One region of the Nostoc sp. JL31 genome, then DNA from elsewhere that is predicted to be linked to it. Evidence: riboswitches for the same ligand, from Rfam matches in the RefSeq annotation. Region 1 holds a riboswitch; each other region holds the start of a gene.
The links. A riboswitch is a leader RNA that binds a small molecule or an ion and turns the genes downstream of it on or off. The one in region 1 is predicted to bind cobalamin.
Positions count from the first base shown of each region.

Region 2: another riboswitch for cobalamin. It lies ahead of HWQ43_RS19875 (hypothetical protein); the one in region 1 lies ahead of HWQ43_RS05680 (DUF1636 domain-containing protein).
Region 3: another riboswitch for cobalamin. It lies ahead of cobG (precorrin-3B synthase); the one in region 1 lies ahead of HWQ43_RS05680 (DUF1636 domain-containing protein).

Region 1 is NZ_JABXKO010000031.1:26,971-32,629, reverse strand. It holds tRNA gene HWQ43_RS05700 (tRNA-His) at 794-866, opposite strand; gene HWQ43_RS05695 (DUF4359 domain-containing protein) at 991-1,374, shown strand; gene HWQ43_RS05690 (sirohydrochlorin chelatase) at 1,627-2,352, shown strand; gene cobA (uroporphyrinogen-III C-methyltransferase) at 2,349-3,128, shown strand; cobalamin riboswitch at 3,178-3,350, shown strand; gene HWQ43_RS05680 (DUF1636 domain-containing protein) at 3,372-3,791, shown strand; gene HWQ43_RS05675 (cobalt-precorrin-6A reductase) at 3,795-4,553, shown strand; gene HWQ43_RS05670 (PEP-CTERM sorting domain-containing protein) at 4,632-5,237, shown strand.
Region 2 is NZ_JABXKO010000085.1:122,870-128,528, forward strand. It holds gene HWQ43_RS19855 (ATP-binding protein) at 1-796, shown strand, start outside; gene HWQ43_RS19860 (class I SAM-dependent methyltransferase) at 1,047-1,907, opposite strand; gene HWQ43_RS19865 (hypothetical protein) at 1,926-2,390, opposite strand; gene HWQ43_RS19870 (DUF1636 domain-containing protein) at 2,553-2,963, opposite strand; gene HWQ43_RS19875 (hypothetical protein) at 2,984-3,292, opposite strand; cobalamin riboswitch at 3,266-3,409, opposite strand; gene HWQ43_RS19880 (hydantoinase/oxoprolinase family protein) at 3,638-5,659, shown strand, end outside.
Region 3 is NZ_JABXKO010000034.1:127,491-133,149, forward strand. It holds gene HWQ43_RS06800 (flavodoxin family protein) at 1-43, shown strand, start outside; gene HWQ43_RS06805 (serine/threonine-protein kinase) at 289-1,641, shown strand; gene HWQ43_RS06810 (tRNA-dihydrouridine synthase family protein) at 1,859-2,878, shown strand; cobalamin riboswitch at 3,133-3,258, shown strand; gene cobG (precorrin-3B synthase) at 3,232-4,878, shown strand; gene HWQ43_RS06820 (precorrin-8X methylmutase) at 4,934-5,560, shown strand; gene HWQ43_RS06825 (precorrin-2 C(20)-methyltransferase) at 5,563-5,659, shown strand, end outside.

The sequences.
Region 1 (5,659 bases):
GAATAGGCTGCGCTAACAGAAGTACAAGAGGCTTTGATATTTAGCTTGTATAGTTCACTAACTTGAAATATGCTGTATGTAAGGTAAATAATTTCAAAAATCAAATATAATTCCTATATTGTGTTAATTTGGGAAATAAATAATAGTCTTGCCATAATCTCTTTTTAAATACTTGAAATAAAAGCTAATAGTTTTGCTGAAGTTTAACTATTTAGTTCAACTTAAATGAATTAAAATCAATTTTTGTTTAAAAACAGACTAATATTGATTTGCCATAGTTATAATTTAGGCAAAAGTTGTTTAAATTTGGTCAATTTATATGGCTACCAATACAGAGAAGTTAACAGCTTCTGACCACAGTATAGGCAACATTCTGATTATGTCTTTACTTGCCTTCTGTGGGCTGACTTTGATCATTCTTCTAGGCATTTTTTAACAGTTAAATGTGCGTTCAAAAACTTCTGACACTCAAATTCCCGACTTCTCCAAGAAATCGGGAATCTTAATATCAGTAGCTCATGCTCCAGAGAAGTATGAACATCTGCTTAGTCTGATAGCGTAGTAACAGGTACTCTATCCTTAGCCAGTCTCGTAGAGAAGTAGCTAAAAAGTAGATTTGCTTATATACATCAAATTTTGGATAAGATAAAGTAATGAATCATTATAGATTTGTAACCCTTCCAAGTCTATGAACTCGTAGACAACAGATCATTGCTAAAGTAATGGTTATGAATGTTCACAACCACAACCGATCTTTATATAGGAATATATACATAAATATGAGATTATATAGGGCGAACGATGGGAATCGAACCCACGAATGGTGGTACCACAAACCACTGCCTTAACCACTTGGCTACGCTCGCCATTCAACAATTTGAATTATAGCAATAATTTGGCAATCGATCAAGAGTTTTTGTTCAAGGAACGGACTTAGTTGATTTAGAGTCTCTGGAATCTAACGATTACAATGAATTTTACTTGGCAAATATGAAACCATTGACCATCATCGCGTATACTGGAGCAGCAGTAGGCCTCGCCGCCTTGGGTGTGACAATGGCGAAAACCAATCCCGGTCAAGTTGAATATGAAGAATATGCAGTTCAACGCCTGACAAAATACTTAAAAACCGATGTATGTAAAAAAACTACGAATATTATAGAAAATTTAATCCGTTTTAATTGTGATAAGTTGGTTGACTCAGCTAACCCGCAAATCCAAGAAATTATTGCCAGAACTACAGAAAGGCAAGATTTCCTTATTTTTAGTGTTTACCGTACAGATTTAAAAATAAATTCTTGGATACCTTCATATAAATTTGAAACAGTAGGAGCTTTTGATCAATTTTATACTTACACTGCCGAAGAACAATAAGGTAAGCAACAGGGGAAGAATATACAGCAGAATTCAGGAGTCAGAATCGGCTGCGCTAACAGAAGAAAAACAAGCTTTATACCTAGTTTTGGAACGATTAGTTGTGTCCTTTACAACTTCAAATGCGCTGTAAAAGTGATTAAGAATACTTCTGTTTAGTAATTGATAATAGTTTCAATAATTACCAGATTACTTATGAACCCCGGCTTAATCTTAAGTAAGATATAGTAACTGATACTTCAAGCTTTGCCGATGTCATCTGCCTATCTGCTATTATCTCATGGAAGTCGCGATCGCCGCCCAGAAATTGCTATGCAGCAACTAGCTAGTCTGATATGTCAGAAATTGTCAAGCGAACATTTGGTTGGCATCGCTGCTTTAGAAATGAGTCCTCAACCTTTACACGAGCAGATTCAACAATTTGCTAAAAACGCTTTTGGCGATTGCCCACAGTCTCAAAATGAGAATCGCCTCAAAATTGTACCGCTATTTCTGCTGCCGGGAGTGCATGTGATGACAGACATTCCTGCCGAAGTAGCACTCGCACAACAGGCTACTGGTCAAGATACAATCGTTGAGTTGCAACCATATTTAGGTTCTCATCCTAATGTAGAGAAATTGTTGGCAAAGCAAATAGCTGCTATCAAAGCAGAAGCATGGATTCTCTTAGCTCATGGTAGCCGTCGCCCAGGTTCGCAAAAAACTGTGGAAGCAATGGCGGCGAGTTTGGGAGCCGTGACTGCTTATTGGGCTGGACCTCCTAGTTTAGAATCACGGGTGAAAGAGTTGGTAACTGCTGGTTATCGGGAAATAGCAATCTTGCCATACTTTTTATTCGCTGGTGGAATAACCGATGCGATCGCCACCTCAATAGAGGATCTAAAATTACAATTTTCTGCGGTGAATTTCCAATTGGCGGAGCCACTGGGAGCAAGTGCAGAATTAGCCGAGCTAATTTGGGATTTAACACAGAGATGAACCGCACAGAAAAACAGGAGAACAAGTATTTGGGAAAGGTTTATTTAGTAGGTGCGGGGCCAGGAGATCCAGGATTAATTACCTTGAAGGCGAAAGGTTTGTTGGAATGTGCAGATGTAGTCATCTATGATGCCTTGGTGAGTCTGGCAATTCTGGCAATGATTAATCCTCAAGCCGAGCAAATTAATGCTGGTAAACGTGCGGGGAGACATTCGTTATTGCAGTCAGAAACAACTCAATTGCTGATTGATAAAGCGCAAGATCATGCAATTGTAGTGCGGCTCAAGGGTGGCGATCCGTTTATTTTTGGTCGCGGTGGCGAAGAGATGGAAGAATTAGTCAAAGTTGGAATATCAACGGAAGTAGTGCCAGGTATCACTTCGGGAATTGCAGCGGCAGCATACTCAGGTATTCCTTTGACGCATCGGCTCTATAGTTCATCAGTGACATTTGTAACTGGTCATGAAGCGGTGGGTAAGTATAGACCGGAAGTGAATTGGAGTGCGATCGCTCACGGTTCCGAAACCATTGTAATTTATATGGGAATTCACAATCTGCCTTATATTGTGGAAGAATTAAGTACTGCTGGGTTGAATTTAGAAACGCCGATTGCTTTAGTGCGCTGGGGTACGCGACCAGAACAAGAAGAATTGATAGGGACATTGGAAACAATTGTCGAGCAAGTAGAGGAAACTGGATTTAGTGCGCCTGCGATCGCAGTTATTGGGCAAGTCGTGAAGATGCACAGTATTTTGTCTGGCTGTCGTCCAGTTTGATAGTTGGCGCAAAGCTTGTTGTTTCGTATTCTCCGATAACCCTAGTGTATGATCGATAAGGTTATTCGGTTCTGGTGGGAGTCAGCTACCAGAGGTAACGGGGAAAGTTCGGTGCAAATCCGGCGCTGTCCCGCAACTGTGAACCAATGTGAGATTCAGGAAATAAATCGAAAATCTCAAATTGAGTGAGTCAGGATGCCCGCCGAAATAGATTTATTAGTTTCACATATCTGCGAGGTACAGATGACTACCACTGTAAATATTTCCCCAACCAGTCCAATGGATGTTGCTGAACATACTTTATTTGTTTGCAAAACCTGTGCCAGTGTTTGGCAAAATGGAAAACGCTTAGGTGAAAGTGGTGGTGAAAAACTTTTACACCAACTTCAGCAGCTGGCACAAGATTGGGAGTTACGAGATCGATTCCCGATTCAGGAAGTTGAATGCATGAGTGCTTGTAATCGTTCTTGTGTAGTCGCCTTTGCTGCTAAAGGCAAATTAACATATTTATTTGGTGATTTAGCCGTTGATGGTAGTGCCTCTGCGGTACTGGAATGTGCTAGTCAATACTATGCTAAAGCAGATGGTTTACTGCCTTGGTCAGAGCGTCCAGAAGCAATGAAGAAGGGCATTCTGGCAAAAATTCCACCGTTATCTATCTAAATAATGCGCGTTTTGATTTTGGGTGGGACGGGTGATGCAGCAGAACTAGCTGCCAAAGTGACGACTATCCAAGGGTTAGAAGTAATCACCTCTCTAGCTGGACGCACCCGCGAACCGTCAGTACCACTGGGCGATTTGCGGGTTGGAGGCTTCGGCGGTGCGGCTGGATTGGCTAACTATCTGCGAGTCATGCAAATCGACTTGTTAATTGATGCAACCCATCCTTTTGCGACTCAAATTTCCTTCAATGCAGCAGATGCGGCAACGGAAGTTGGAGTCCCCCGTCTGATGTTAATCCGTCCGCCTTGGGAAAAAGAAAGTGGCGATCGCTGGATTGAAGTTGACAGCGTTGCAGCCGCAGCAAAAACCCTGCAAAATCAGGCACAGCGGGTATTTTTGACAGTTGGTAGGCAAGAACTCGCCGCCTTTGCTCGCCTAGAGAAAATTTGGTTTTTGATGCGGATGATTGACCCTCCTGGCGATGATGCTTTAGTACCGCAGGGGATGGTATTGTGCGATCGCGGGCCTTTTACCCTCAATAATGAGAGACAAATTCTGATTGAGAATAATATTGATACCATCGTCAGTAAAAATAGCGGTGGCGATGCCACAAAGCCCAAGATTATTGCCGCGCGAGAACTAGGCGTGAAAGTTGTGATGGTAAATCGTCCAGCCATACCGCCAGGAGAGCAGGTTAGCAATGTTGATGCTGTTTTGGTATGGCTATGCGTAGGCGTAGCCCGCCGTAGGCATCGCTGCTAAATAATATAGGCAAGATTGATAATACGATCTTTCCTAATTTCCGTATAATACACGGGAACGATCGCAGTAACGACTTCCATGAAAAATCTAGTTTTATCTGCAATAGCCCTCGCCACCACATCTGGATTAGTTTTCGGGACAATGCCAGCCGCTTCTGCTTTAAGTTGGAGTTGGAATTATTCTGGTACTGGCGTAGCCGCAAATGGTACTTTCACCACTAATGACACCCCAAACGATTTGGGTTTTTACTTAATTACTGGAATTACTGGTAAGCGAAATGGTGAAACAATTACTGGTTTGCAATCCGCCGGGACTCCAATACCAGGAAACGAACCTTTTAATGTTGATAATTTAATTAGTCTTAATACTCAGCAGTTAACAGGTGATGGTTTTGGGTATTCCACTTCGGGAGGAAACTATTCTAGTCCATTTTTCGCGAGTTTTTTGCCGACACCAAGTTATTTAGAGGTTTTTACTGCGCCGCCAATCACACCAGGTTTTGAAAATTTGGGATTGGAAGATAGTGAGTTACCCATTAGTTTTTCTGCAACCATAATTACTGTCTCTGAACCTACTTCTATCCTTAGCCTACTCATTCTTGGTACTCTTGTTGGCGCACCTTCATTACTCAAACGCCACAATCTATCCAAATTGACTCAGAAGAAGCTCGAAAAAGTTTCCTAAAACCATCAATAACAATTCAAAATTGTACCCTTGCAGGAAAGCAAGCTACGCGTAGCGTCTTGTAAAAAAGAGAGTTTCAGATGGGAATTTAAAGCCCGATTGTAGCTTGCCTTTTGTAAAGTAACTTTAGCTAAGTACAGTTTTGCGGAAAAGCGTAGCGTTTTTAATGCAAGCCAATGCATTCACAATGCAAGCCGATGCATTCACAATGCAAGCCGACGTATTAACAATACAAGCCGATGCATTGGCATTGTAGGGTATTGCCAAATTTAATTCGCTATGAATTTATAAAATGCTGTAAGTAGGTGGATCTAAATAAATATAAGATAGTTCGTCATTGCGAACCAAGTGAAGCAATCGCAAAGACTGAGATTGCCACGTTTCACTTCGTTCCGCTCGCAATGACATCTTATATTTAATTG
Region 2 (5,659 bases), on a different contig from region 1:
AGGTGTAGCGCACGAAATCAACAACCCAATCAATTTTATTTATGGCAATGTCGGCTATGCCAATCAATATATCCAAGATTTACTGATACTGCTGCAACTATACCAGCAAAACTATCCTAATCCAGTCACGGAAATTCAAAAACAAACAGAAGCAATCGACTTAGATTTTCTAATTGCAGACTTGCCCAACTTGCTAACTTCGATGACAGTTGGTGCCGAACGAATCACAGAAATTGTCTTATCTCTGCGAAACTTTTCTCGGTTAGATGACGCAGAGATGAAAGCTGTGAATATCCGTGAGGGTATAGATAATACCTTGATGATTTTAGAACATCGCCTCAAACCTAAATCTAACAATAAAACAATTGAGGTAATTAAAGAATACGGCGACCTGCCATTAGTAGAATGTTATGCTGGACAACTGAATCAAGTATTTATGAATCTTCTCGCAAATGCGATCGATGCTTTAGAAGAGGCAGTGGAAAATGGTGAGTGGGAAGTAGGGGAAAAAGCGTTTTCTAATCCCCAGATACGCATTCAGACTAAACTCACTAGTGAAAATCAGGTAGTTATTCGTATTGGCGACAATGGTATAGGCATTCCCGAAACGGTACAAAAACAATTATTTGAACCATTTTTTACGACTAAACCAGTTAATAAAGGTACTGGGTTAGGTTTATCTATTAGTTATCAGATTATCACTCAAAAACATCAGGGAAAATTAGAATGTATTTCTGCTCCTGGGCAGGGAACAGAATTTGTAATTGTAATTCCGCTAAACCAGCAAGCTATCTAATTGTCAACATTTTGAAAGCAAAAATAAAAATTGTGATAATTATCCGTGTCCCATTTTCGGGTGTAGTAAATGATATCATGCCCGTATAATTAGTTATGATTTCCACAGTCATTGCACCCCACCCCCAGCCTCTCCCCGCAGGCGGGGTGGGGTTCTTCAGGTTTAATAAGTAATCTAGCGGACATGATATGATTGTGTTTAGTTGCTGCTTGTTACCAATCTTGGGTATTTATTTCTGGGGTCATTTTGATTAAACTTTTTTTGATAACTGCCAAAGTTGGATTTCATAACGCAGATGGCTCTCAAAAATTACCCGTGCTGTTAAACCTTCCGTAATCGGTTTTTCCAACCAACGCTTAAATGCTAAACGACCAAGTGCGTGTAATGGAGGGACAGTGATCGCCACAACATCAGCAATATATTTAACTGTTGTCAGTCCAAAAGTACGGAAGTTATCAACACACAAATCAATCGTTGGCGCAATATGGGTTGAAATGTCTTCAGTCTTGATTAAATTAAATCCAGATTTTTTCAACGCTATCTGGAGTTCACTGGCGATATGACAATTAGAAAAAATACCTTCTTGGTATTCGGCATCGAAACGCATCATGTCTGCAAGCAGTAGGTAGCCACCACTATCCAGTAAACGAGCCGCACCTTGAGCTAAATCGAGAGCAGCAATATATTGACTGCTTTCGCTAAATAAGATCAGGTCGTAGGAGTATGATTTGTTAAAATCTTCAAATCTCGTTAAGTAGAAAGGTACTTGACCATTGGTATTTTGAAAAAACCTCTCTTGCTGGAGTGCGTCGGGTGCTAATCCCTCAACACTGAAACCGCGTGAGCACAAATATGCCGCATTACCACCAATCCCACAGCCTACGTCAAGTACAGTTTTGATATCTTCTGGGATAAAACTCAAAAGTTTGGCTGTATAGCTTTCCTGCGCCACACGCAGACGAGTTAGAGTTAATTCTTCACCATGAGTAGGTAGTGGTTCCCAATACCCATAATGGAGATAGGAGGAATTTGTGAGTCCAATATAATAATCTATCGCTGCATTTTGGTAGCGAGTTGGTTTGGGAATCTTGCTTGATTTTGGCTTGAGCATTGAGGAATAAAGTAAGTTTTAGGGCATTAAGCTTGGTTTAAATTCTGACCATCGCTTACAAACTTGTTCGTAGCAATCGGCTGGAGTAATTTTTAGTTGGTGTAAAAAATTAACCTCAATCTGAGGTTCAGCCTTTAGCACTAGAAGAATATCTTGATGGGGATTGTATGTTACGACTGCTGGGAAAATTGATGAAATCATGGATGAGCAGATTGATTGCGATATAGCTCCGCAATCCTGAAACGAGCGCAAGTAGAACCTAATCAGATCGGAGGGTAGAAATTGCAGGGTGAAGGGAACTGTATCAAGACTTGTAATTGTAGGGTGAGTAACTTTAGTATCCACATCACAAATGACAACTCCCCGCCCAAATGACTGAAATCCCTGCCATCCTGTGTAGCCGATTACCAGCAGATTATTATGAATAAAGCTGTTTTGCCAGTAGCCAAAATTTCCTTGCCAGACACTATTGGAGGGTCGCATTCACTTCCTCCCATAAGACTTTTGTTTCTTCACTTCCCGATTTTCACCAATGCAGGGATCGCCTAACCTTGCTGTTTTAATCTGCATTACTTTCTATTCCTTTTAAGATTAATGATTTAGGTACTAGAGATTAGAAACTGAAAAATTTTACCCAATCATCAATTAACAACAACTTATATTTAATTTTGCCCACTTATTTAGTGGTGGAATCTTTGCCAAAATACCCTTTCTCAAAATTTCCGGTCGTTCTGACCAAGGCAATGAACCATCGAGTTTAGCATAATATTGACTAGCACATTGCAAAACATCAGATGCACTAGTGTCGACTGGTAAATCACCAAAGAGATAGGTTGATTTACCTTCTGCTGTAAAGGCAATAACACAAGAATGGTTACAAGCACTCATGCATTCAACTCCCTGAATGAGGAATTTATTTCGCAATTCCCAATCTTGTGCAAGTTCATGAAGGTGTAGTAGTAGTTGCTCACCTTTACTTTCACCAACTCGTTTACCATCTTGCCAGACGCTGGCGCAGGTCGTGCAAACAAATAAACTATGTTGTTTGTCAAGCATTAATTTTGAAGTGTGTAGGATTAAGTCCGAATCGCAGATATGACATGTTGTCGCAGTCGTGCAACTGCAACATAGCTATAGAGTAAATTTGGCACAAATGATGTTGCAAAAGCTTTCACGCTAGGGAAAAAATAGCGTAAATGACAGTTACACCAAAGCACAATTGTAACTATCAATAAACTGCCTATAATTTCATAGCCATGAGTAGTCCGTGGCGTATCTCTGGCATTATGAGAGCGTGAAACTGATGTATCTTTGAAATATTTATGGCAATGTTCACCTGTACCTCGCAGATGGATGTAAGTTTGTCTGTTACTTTCGGCGGGCATTCTGACTTTGAGGCATAAGCTTCATTACAGCTGCGGGACAGCGACGGATTTACACCGAACTTTCCCCCTTGCGTCTGATGGCTGATCCCCACCAGAACCGATTTGATATTGGTTTTATAATAGCATGATTATAAATGAATGTAAGAACACTTAAATTTACTGGTTGCAATAGCTACAATTATATTAGCCGCGATCCCTGAGTTCGATGTAACGATGTCTACGACGGGCTATTCGGTGTCGCTAACCGGACTCACTAGCTGAAAAATCAAAACTTAAAATTGAGGAAGTATAAACACTCCAAATTCTATTGTTATGCTACCTCTATAGTGTCGAGTAAACAGAGTAATGTTGAAGTTTTTTGCTGACCGTGGTGGTACATTCACAGATATTGTTGCTGTTACTAACAATCAAGCAATTATCGATGGAGTTTCAAAACATACCGAACGTTTTTTAATTATCCCTCTGCCTAATCAGCAATGGATTATAGTCTACAAACTACTTTCAGAAAATCCCGAACTATATCAAGATGCAGCCATCCAAGGTATTCGAGATATCATAGGTATTGCTAGCAACGAAGCCATTCCTAATGAAGCGATAGAAGTTGTAAAAATGGGGACAACAGTAGCAACAAATGCGTTGTTAGAAAGGAAAGGTGATCGCGTCGTTCTTCTCATCACCAAAGGCTTTAAAGATGCGCTGCGAATTGGCTACCAAAACCGTCCTAACATCTTTGCTCGTCATATTGTTTTACCAACCATGCTTTATGAGCAGGTAATTGAGATAGATGAACGCTACGATGCTAACGGAAATGAATTAGTATCCATAAATATTGAACAAGTTAAAAGTGACTTACAAGCAGTTTACTATACAGGAATTCGGAGTTGTGCTATTGTTTTTATGCACAGCGATCGCTATCCTGCTCACGAACAACAAATAGCCCAGCTTGCCCAAGAAATCGGCTTTACTCAAATATCCGTATCCCATCAAGTTAGTCCCTTAATGAAGTTAGTTAGTCGGGGAGATACAACAGTAGTCGATGCTTATTTAACTCCTATTCTGCGCCGCTACGTTAACCAAGTAGCGAATCAGTTACCCAACGTCAAATTAATGTTCATGAAATCTGATGGTGGTTTAGTCGCAGCCGAACAATTTCAAGGAAAAGATAGTATTTTAAGCGGCCCAGCTGGCGGTATTGTTGGCGCAGTCCAAAGTAGTAAAAGAGCAGGTTTCGAGTTAGTTATTACCTTTGACATGGGAGGGACAAGTACAGATGTCGCTCATTTTAAAGGAGAGTATGAACGACAACTAGATTCAGAAATTGCTGGGGCGCGGATGCGAGTTCCTGTATTAGCAATTAATACTATTGCTGCTGGTGGTGGTTCAGTTCTCTTTTTTGATGGTTCTAGTTATCGTGTCGGCCCTAAATCTGCTGCTTCAAATCCTGGGCCTGCTTGTTATCGACGTGGCGGCCCATTAGCGGTTACTGATGCCAATGTGATGTTAGGTAAAATTCACCCACAATATTTTCCCTCAGTTTTTGGCATTGATGGAAATTTACCTTTAGAGAAAGATATTGTTATTCAAAAATTTACCCAATTAACCCAAGACATTCAAGCCGCTACATTAAATGATTGTACTCCCGAACAAGTAGCTGCTGGATTTATTGCGATCGCAGTGGAAAATATGGCGAATGCAATTAAAAAAATCAGTCTACAACGCGGTTATGATGTCAGCCAATATGTGCTTTGTTGTTTTGGTGGTGCAGGTGGACAAGTTGCTTGTTTAATTGCCGATACCTTGGGAATGAAAAAAATATTTTTACATCCTTATGCTGGAGTCCTATCTGCTTATGGAATGGGATTAGCTGATGTACGAGCGATTAGAGAAGGAGGAGTTGAACAACCTTTAACTCAAGCATTAGTCCCTAAGTTACAGCAGCTAATGGAATATTTAGAAACTCAAGCTAGCAATGAAATAGATGAGGCACTGAGTCAAGTAGAGGTAATCCGAAAAGCTAACTTAAAATACGAGGGTACTAACTCTATCTTGACTGTTAATTTTGCCGATGATGTGGTAGTGATGCGACAAGAATTTGAGAGTGAACATAAATCTCGCTATGGTTTCATTCAATTAGAGAAAACCTTAATTGTCGAATCTTCTTCAGTGGAAGTAATTCAAAAAATGGATACTCCTGAAGAACCTTTAGTTATTCGTACCCGCCCTTTAGATGAAGTGCCCATATCTGTTGAAACAGTCAAGATGTTTACTGCTGAGAGATGGCACGATACTCCTATTTATAGACGAGAAGATTTACAGCCAGAAGATATTCTTAATGGCCCTGCGATCGTTGTGGAAAAAATTAGCACA
Region 3 (5,659 bases), on a different contig from region 1:
TGGGGAACGCATTGCAGAGGCAACTAAACGTTGGGTTAAGTAGTTTTTGACACTTGTATTTGGTTATAGCATCCTTGTATTTGATAGAAAATTCAAAGAGTCAAAGTTGTACTAAAGTAGCGATCGCTTGCAACAGGCAGTACACTGCTACTATGCTAAAACTTCCAGAATGCGTAGGCGTAGCCCACCGTAGGCATCGCTGTTTTTTCTACTAGTAAGAGTGCTTTTCTAATGGGAATACTTTATATATAGTAATTCCAACAAATAGAACAATAGAACTCCTGTAGTATGAGCTACTGTACCAATATTGATTGCCTACGTCCCCAAAATTCTAACACTTCTCGTTTTTGCAATAGTTGTGGTCAGGAATTATTACTTAAACAGCGATATCGTCCACTCGCCGTCATTGGAAGCGGTGGCTTTGGGAGAACATTTTTAGCTATTGATGAACATCTTCCAGATCAACCAAAATGTGCGGTCAAACAACTATGTTTTCAAAAGGAAAATACTGAGATTTGGCATAAAGCAGTCAATTTATTTCATCAAGAAGCGCTTCGTCTCAATGAACTAGAACACTCTCAAATACCCAGATTACTAGCGCACTTTGAACAAAATCAAAAGTTTTATATCGTTGAAGAATTAGTCGATGGACAAACACTCGCACAGGAATTAAAAAAACAAGGAGTTTTTCAAGAACCGCAAATTTGGGAGATATTAAAAAGCTTATTGCTCACATTACAATTTATCCATTCCCGACAAGTAATTCACCGAGATATTAAACCGGAAAATATTATGCGCCGTTCGGGTCGAGGAGACCTGGTTTTAATCGATTTCGGAGTTGCTAAATTAGCCAATAACATGAAGCAACTTCGTACAGGCACCATAGTAGGTAGTCCAGAATATATCGCTCCCGAACAAATGCGAGGAAAGGCATTACCAGCCAGCGATCTTTACAGCTTGGGTGTAACATGTATTTACTTACTTACCAATGTTTCTCCCTTTGATTTGTTCGATATTGCTAACGATCGCTGGGTATGGCAAGAATATTTACCAGCAAACAATACTGTTAGCGTTCACCTTGGTGAAATCTTAGATAAACTTTTACAAAATGCTGTTTCGCAACGCTTTCAATCGGCAACAGAAGTTTTACAGATACTGGAGCAACAACCAAAGAAATTGCTAAATATTTCTAATTATCGTACAGTAAATACTATTGATTATACACATTTGCGTGATTTATTAGCAAAAGGAAAATGGGAATTAGCAGATCGAGAAACTTGGGAACTAATGTGTCAAGCACTAGCAAAGCCTAGAGGTAGCTATATATTTAATAGTGATCTTGAGAAACTTCCCTGTCAAGATTTGCAAACCATTGACCTTTTATGGGTGAATTACAGTCATAAACGCTTTGGTTTTAGCATACAGACACTTATTTACAAAAACGTCAATGGAGACTATGGAGTTTTTTGTAATCAAGTTGATTGGCATACATACAATTATAGTTATGCAAATTCAGAATTCAATTTTAGTCTCAAAGCACCAATCGGTCATTTACCGTCACGTATTTGGATTGGTGGTTCTCAACCGTGGCGCTACCCTGATGCTTTAGCTGTAAAATTAGCAGCTTGTGGTATTAGTTAGTTTTGATCAAAAAGATTGTTGAATAATATTACTAATAAACTCCTGGTTCGTAGTGAGCGATTCATCGCTCAAAGCAACGATAATTAGGACTAAAGTCCTCTCTACGAGACGCTATGCGTAGCTTGCTTCCCCAAAGGGGTACACTACAAACTTTAATTGATTTACGTCTAGCTACTTATAATTTAACAGTGAGCTTTGTTGATCGCTCTTCATTTTTATGCCCCAGGTATCGCTCCCCCAATCGTTCTATCCACACCTACCCCTCACCGCTCTTGCGCCTATGCAGGATGTGACCAACCTCTGGTTTATGAAGGTGATTGCCCACTACGGCAGCCCTGACTACTTTTTCACCGAATATTTCCGCGTTAATGATACCTCACGGCTCAATCGTAGCATTCTGGCAGCAATCACCGAAAACGACACGGGTCGCCCCGTTTTTGCGCAAATGATTGGTGAAAGCATTCCAGACTTAGTAAGAACAGCAAAGGAACTCTGCAACTACAATATCGCTGGAGTTGACTTGAACATGGGCTGTCCAGCACCTAGAATCTATCGCAAAAATGTTGGGGGTGGATTGCTGCTCTTGCCGGAAAAAGTGGATCGGATTTTGGGAGAACTGCGGCAGGCAGTCAACGATCGACCTTTAACCGTCAAGATGCGCGTAGGCTTTGAAAATACAGATAATTTTTACAAAATTCTAGATATCATCAATCGCCACAGCATTGATTTGCTGAGTTTGCATGGTCGCACGGTGAAAGATATGTACCACGGGGCAGTGAAATATGATTTAATCGCTGAAGCCGTTAGACGAGTTCATTGTCCAGTGCTTGCTAATGGCAATATCAACTCGGCAACAACTGCTGTTGAAGTGCTTTCTCAAACGGGCGCAGCGGGTGTGATGGTGGGACGCTGGGCGATCGGGAATCCTTGGCTTTTTAATCAAATTCGCCAAGCTTTGCGAAGAGAACCGATCGCACCCGTTCCTTTAGCGGAGGTACGCAACTATATCGATCGTTTATGGCAAACTCCCACAGCAGCAACTATGCCAGAGCGATCTCGCGTAGGCTACCTGAAAATGTTCCTCAACTACATTGCTCTGAGTGTTGACACTGAAGGTCATTTTTTACGGTTGATGCGACATACTTCTACTGAGGCAGAACTGTTTAACCTCTGCGATCGCGTTCTCCTGACTGATTTGACGAAAACTTTAGCTCTAGCACCCTCCTTGAGCGTGTAATATCGGGCGTTGTAGATTTAGCTGTGATTGTAGTAGTTCACAACCACTGGAATCCCTATTATCTAACTCGAAGGGGTCAATCACGCCTTGTGTCGCTCCAAGGCTTCGAGAACTCAAAGCCTTGGAGGAAATTGAGCAAGAATCTTGGTAATGTCTCTGTTTTTTTTCTAAAGTACTACTAGCTAGGCAGTTACAAAATTTCTGGCAATAGTAATGTAAAATAATTATCTGGATGATGTCTGGTTGAAATCTATAACCTAAACAAAATCTAAATTACTCAAGGCTGGGAGTTGGGAAACTCCGGTGAAATTCCGGGACTGTGCCGCAGCTGTGATGGGATGACCCAAGTCAGAATGCCAACTCTCAGGATGTTCTCAAGACACACTCACCGTCTACTCCCTGCGTTGCACGGGGAAGGAGTTCTAAATTTGGTTTCTGGATTTGCCACTTGTCCTGGCTTGTTTTATGCTACTCCCGCCGCAGATGGGATATTATCTCGCGTTAGAATACCAGGTGGAATTATTAGTAGTCAGCAGTGCCGTGCGATCGCAGATATAGCAGAACAGCACGGTGGCGGCTATCTAGATGTGACTAACCGAGCTAACCTGCAAGTTCGTGAAATCCGCACAGGGATAAATGCTGAGGTTCTGAAGTACCTACAAAATATGGGATTGGGTTCTGACAATACTGTTGTAGACCAAATCCGCAATATTATGACCAGTCCAACTGCTGGTATCGATCCCCAAGAATTAATCGACACTCGCCCCTTTGTCCAAGGTTGGGATGATTATATTGCTGCACATCCGGCGCTTTCGGGACTGTCAGCCAAATTTAGCGTTTGCTTTGATGGTGGTGGGATAATTCAGGTGTGCGATCGCTTGAATGATATCGCCTTTGTAGCTGTCTTACTTAACGATAATGTTTATTTTCGCCTCTATCTCAGTGTTGGCAAGAAGGGTCAACCGCCCACCGATACGGGAATTTTGTTACCACCAGAGGACTGTTTGCCCGTCTTAGCAGCTTTGACGGATGTCTATCTAGCTTATAGTCATACTACGAGTAAACGGCGGCTACGTTTGAGAGAGTTATTGAATACTTTGGGTTGTGAAAATTATCTCCAGGAAGTTGAGCAGCGTTTACCTTTTTCTCTTTTGTACAGTGAAATAAGAAAAGACCTAACCCCCCAACCCGCTTCCCTTGCAGGGAAGGGGGAGAAATTCTCCCCTCTCCTTGTAGGAGAGGGGTTGGGGGAGCGGTCAAATGCGAAATATCAGCATATTGGCATCCATCCCCAACGTCAGCAAGGCTTATTTTACATTGGTGTCGTCTTGCCCCTTGGCCGATTGGAGAGTAGACAGATGCGGGGTTTAGCAGATTTAGCAGCAAAATACGGTAGTGGAACTCTCAGGGTAACCCCTTGGCAAAATTTGCTCCTTACAGATATTCCTCAGCAATGGGTTGCTGATGTCCAAAGTGAAATTGCTTTATTAGAATTAGATTCTTCTGCAACCAATATCAGGGGTGGATTAGTTGCCTGTTCTGGAAAAAAGGGTTGCGCCGCTTCTGCCACAGACACTAAAAGTCATGCGTTGGCATTGGCAGAGTATCTTGAAACTCGTATTACTCTCGATTACTCAGTTAATATTCACTTCACTGGCTGCGAAAAATCTTGTGCCCAGCATAGCAACAGTGATATCACTCTCCTCGGCGTCAGCATTGAGGCTGAAAATACAACCGTGGAAGGCTATCACGTTTATGTTGGTGACAGCAATCAGAAATTCGGACGTGAACTATATCAATATGTAACTTTAGCCGAACTACCTGCATTAATAGAGCGGATGCTATATGTATATAAAATTCAACGCTTAAATTCTAATGAGTCCTTTGGAGAATTTGCTAATCGATATGCACTAGAACAATTACAGCAATTATTTAATATAATCCCTCAATCAATTGCGAACAACAAGATTGCCACCTTTTCAGAAAACTGGGCAATCTGAGCCTTTCGATTTTTATATGTCAATCCAAAATTTAAAATCTAAAATCCAAAATTGAATGTCCGACTATATCCGAGATGCCAACGAAATTTACCGTAATTCTTTTGCAATTATCCGGTCAGAAGCGAACTTAAATGTGTTGCCACCAGATGTAGCAAAAGTTGCTGTGCGTCTAATTCATGCCTGTGGGATGACGGATATTGTCACTGACTTGGGATATTCACCAACAGCAGTAAAATCCGCAAGGGCAGCACTGGCAGCAGGAGCGCCAATTCTGTGTGATTGCCGAATGGTTGCCGATGGCGTTACCAGGCGGCGGTTGTCTGCAAACAATCAAGTTATCTGTACCCTTAACGAACCAGAAGTGCCAGAACTTGCCCAGCGTATGGGTACTACAAGGTCGGCGGCAGCTCTAGAACTATGGCGATCGCACCTGGAAGGATCGGTAATTGCAATTGGCAATGCGCCCACAGCCCTATTCCGACTGTTAGAAATGCTCGATGAAGGAGCGCCCAAACCCGCGATTATCTTGGGCTTTCCAGTGGGGTTTGTCGGTGCAGCGGAATCGAAAGCCGCACTGACAGCAGATAGCAGGAATGTACCATTTTTAACCTTACACGGTCGGCGCGGTGGAAGTGCGATCGCGGCAGCAGCAGTTAACGCCCTGGCAACGGAGGAAGAATGAATATGCAACCCAAAGGTCGTCTCTATGGAATTGGTGTCGGCCCGGGCGATCCCGAATTATTGACTATGAAAGCGCTGCGGCTATTACGTGCGGCTCCTG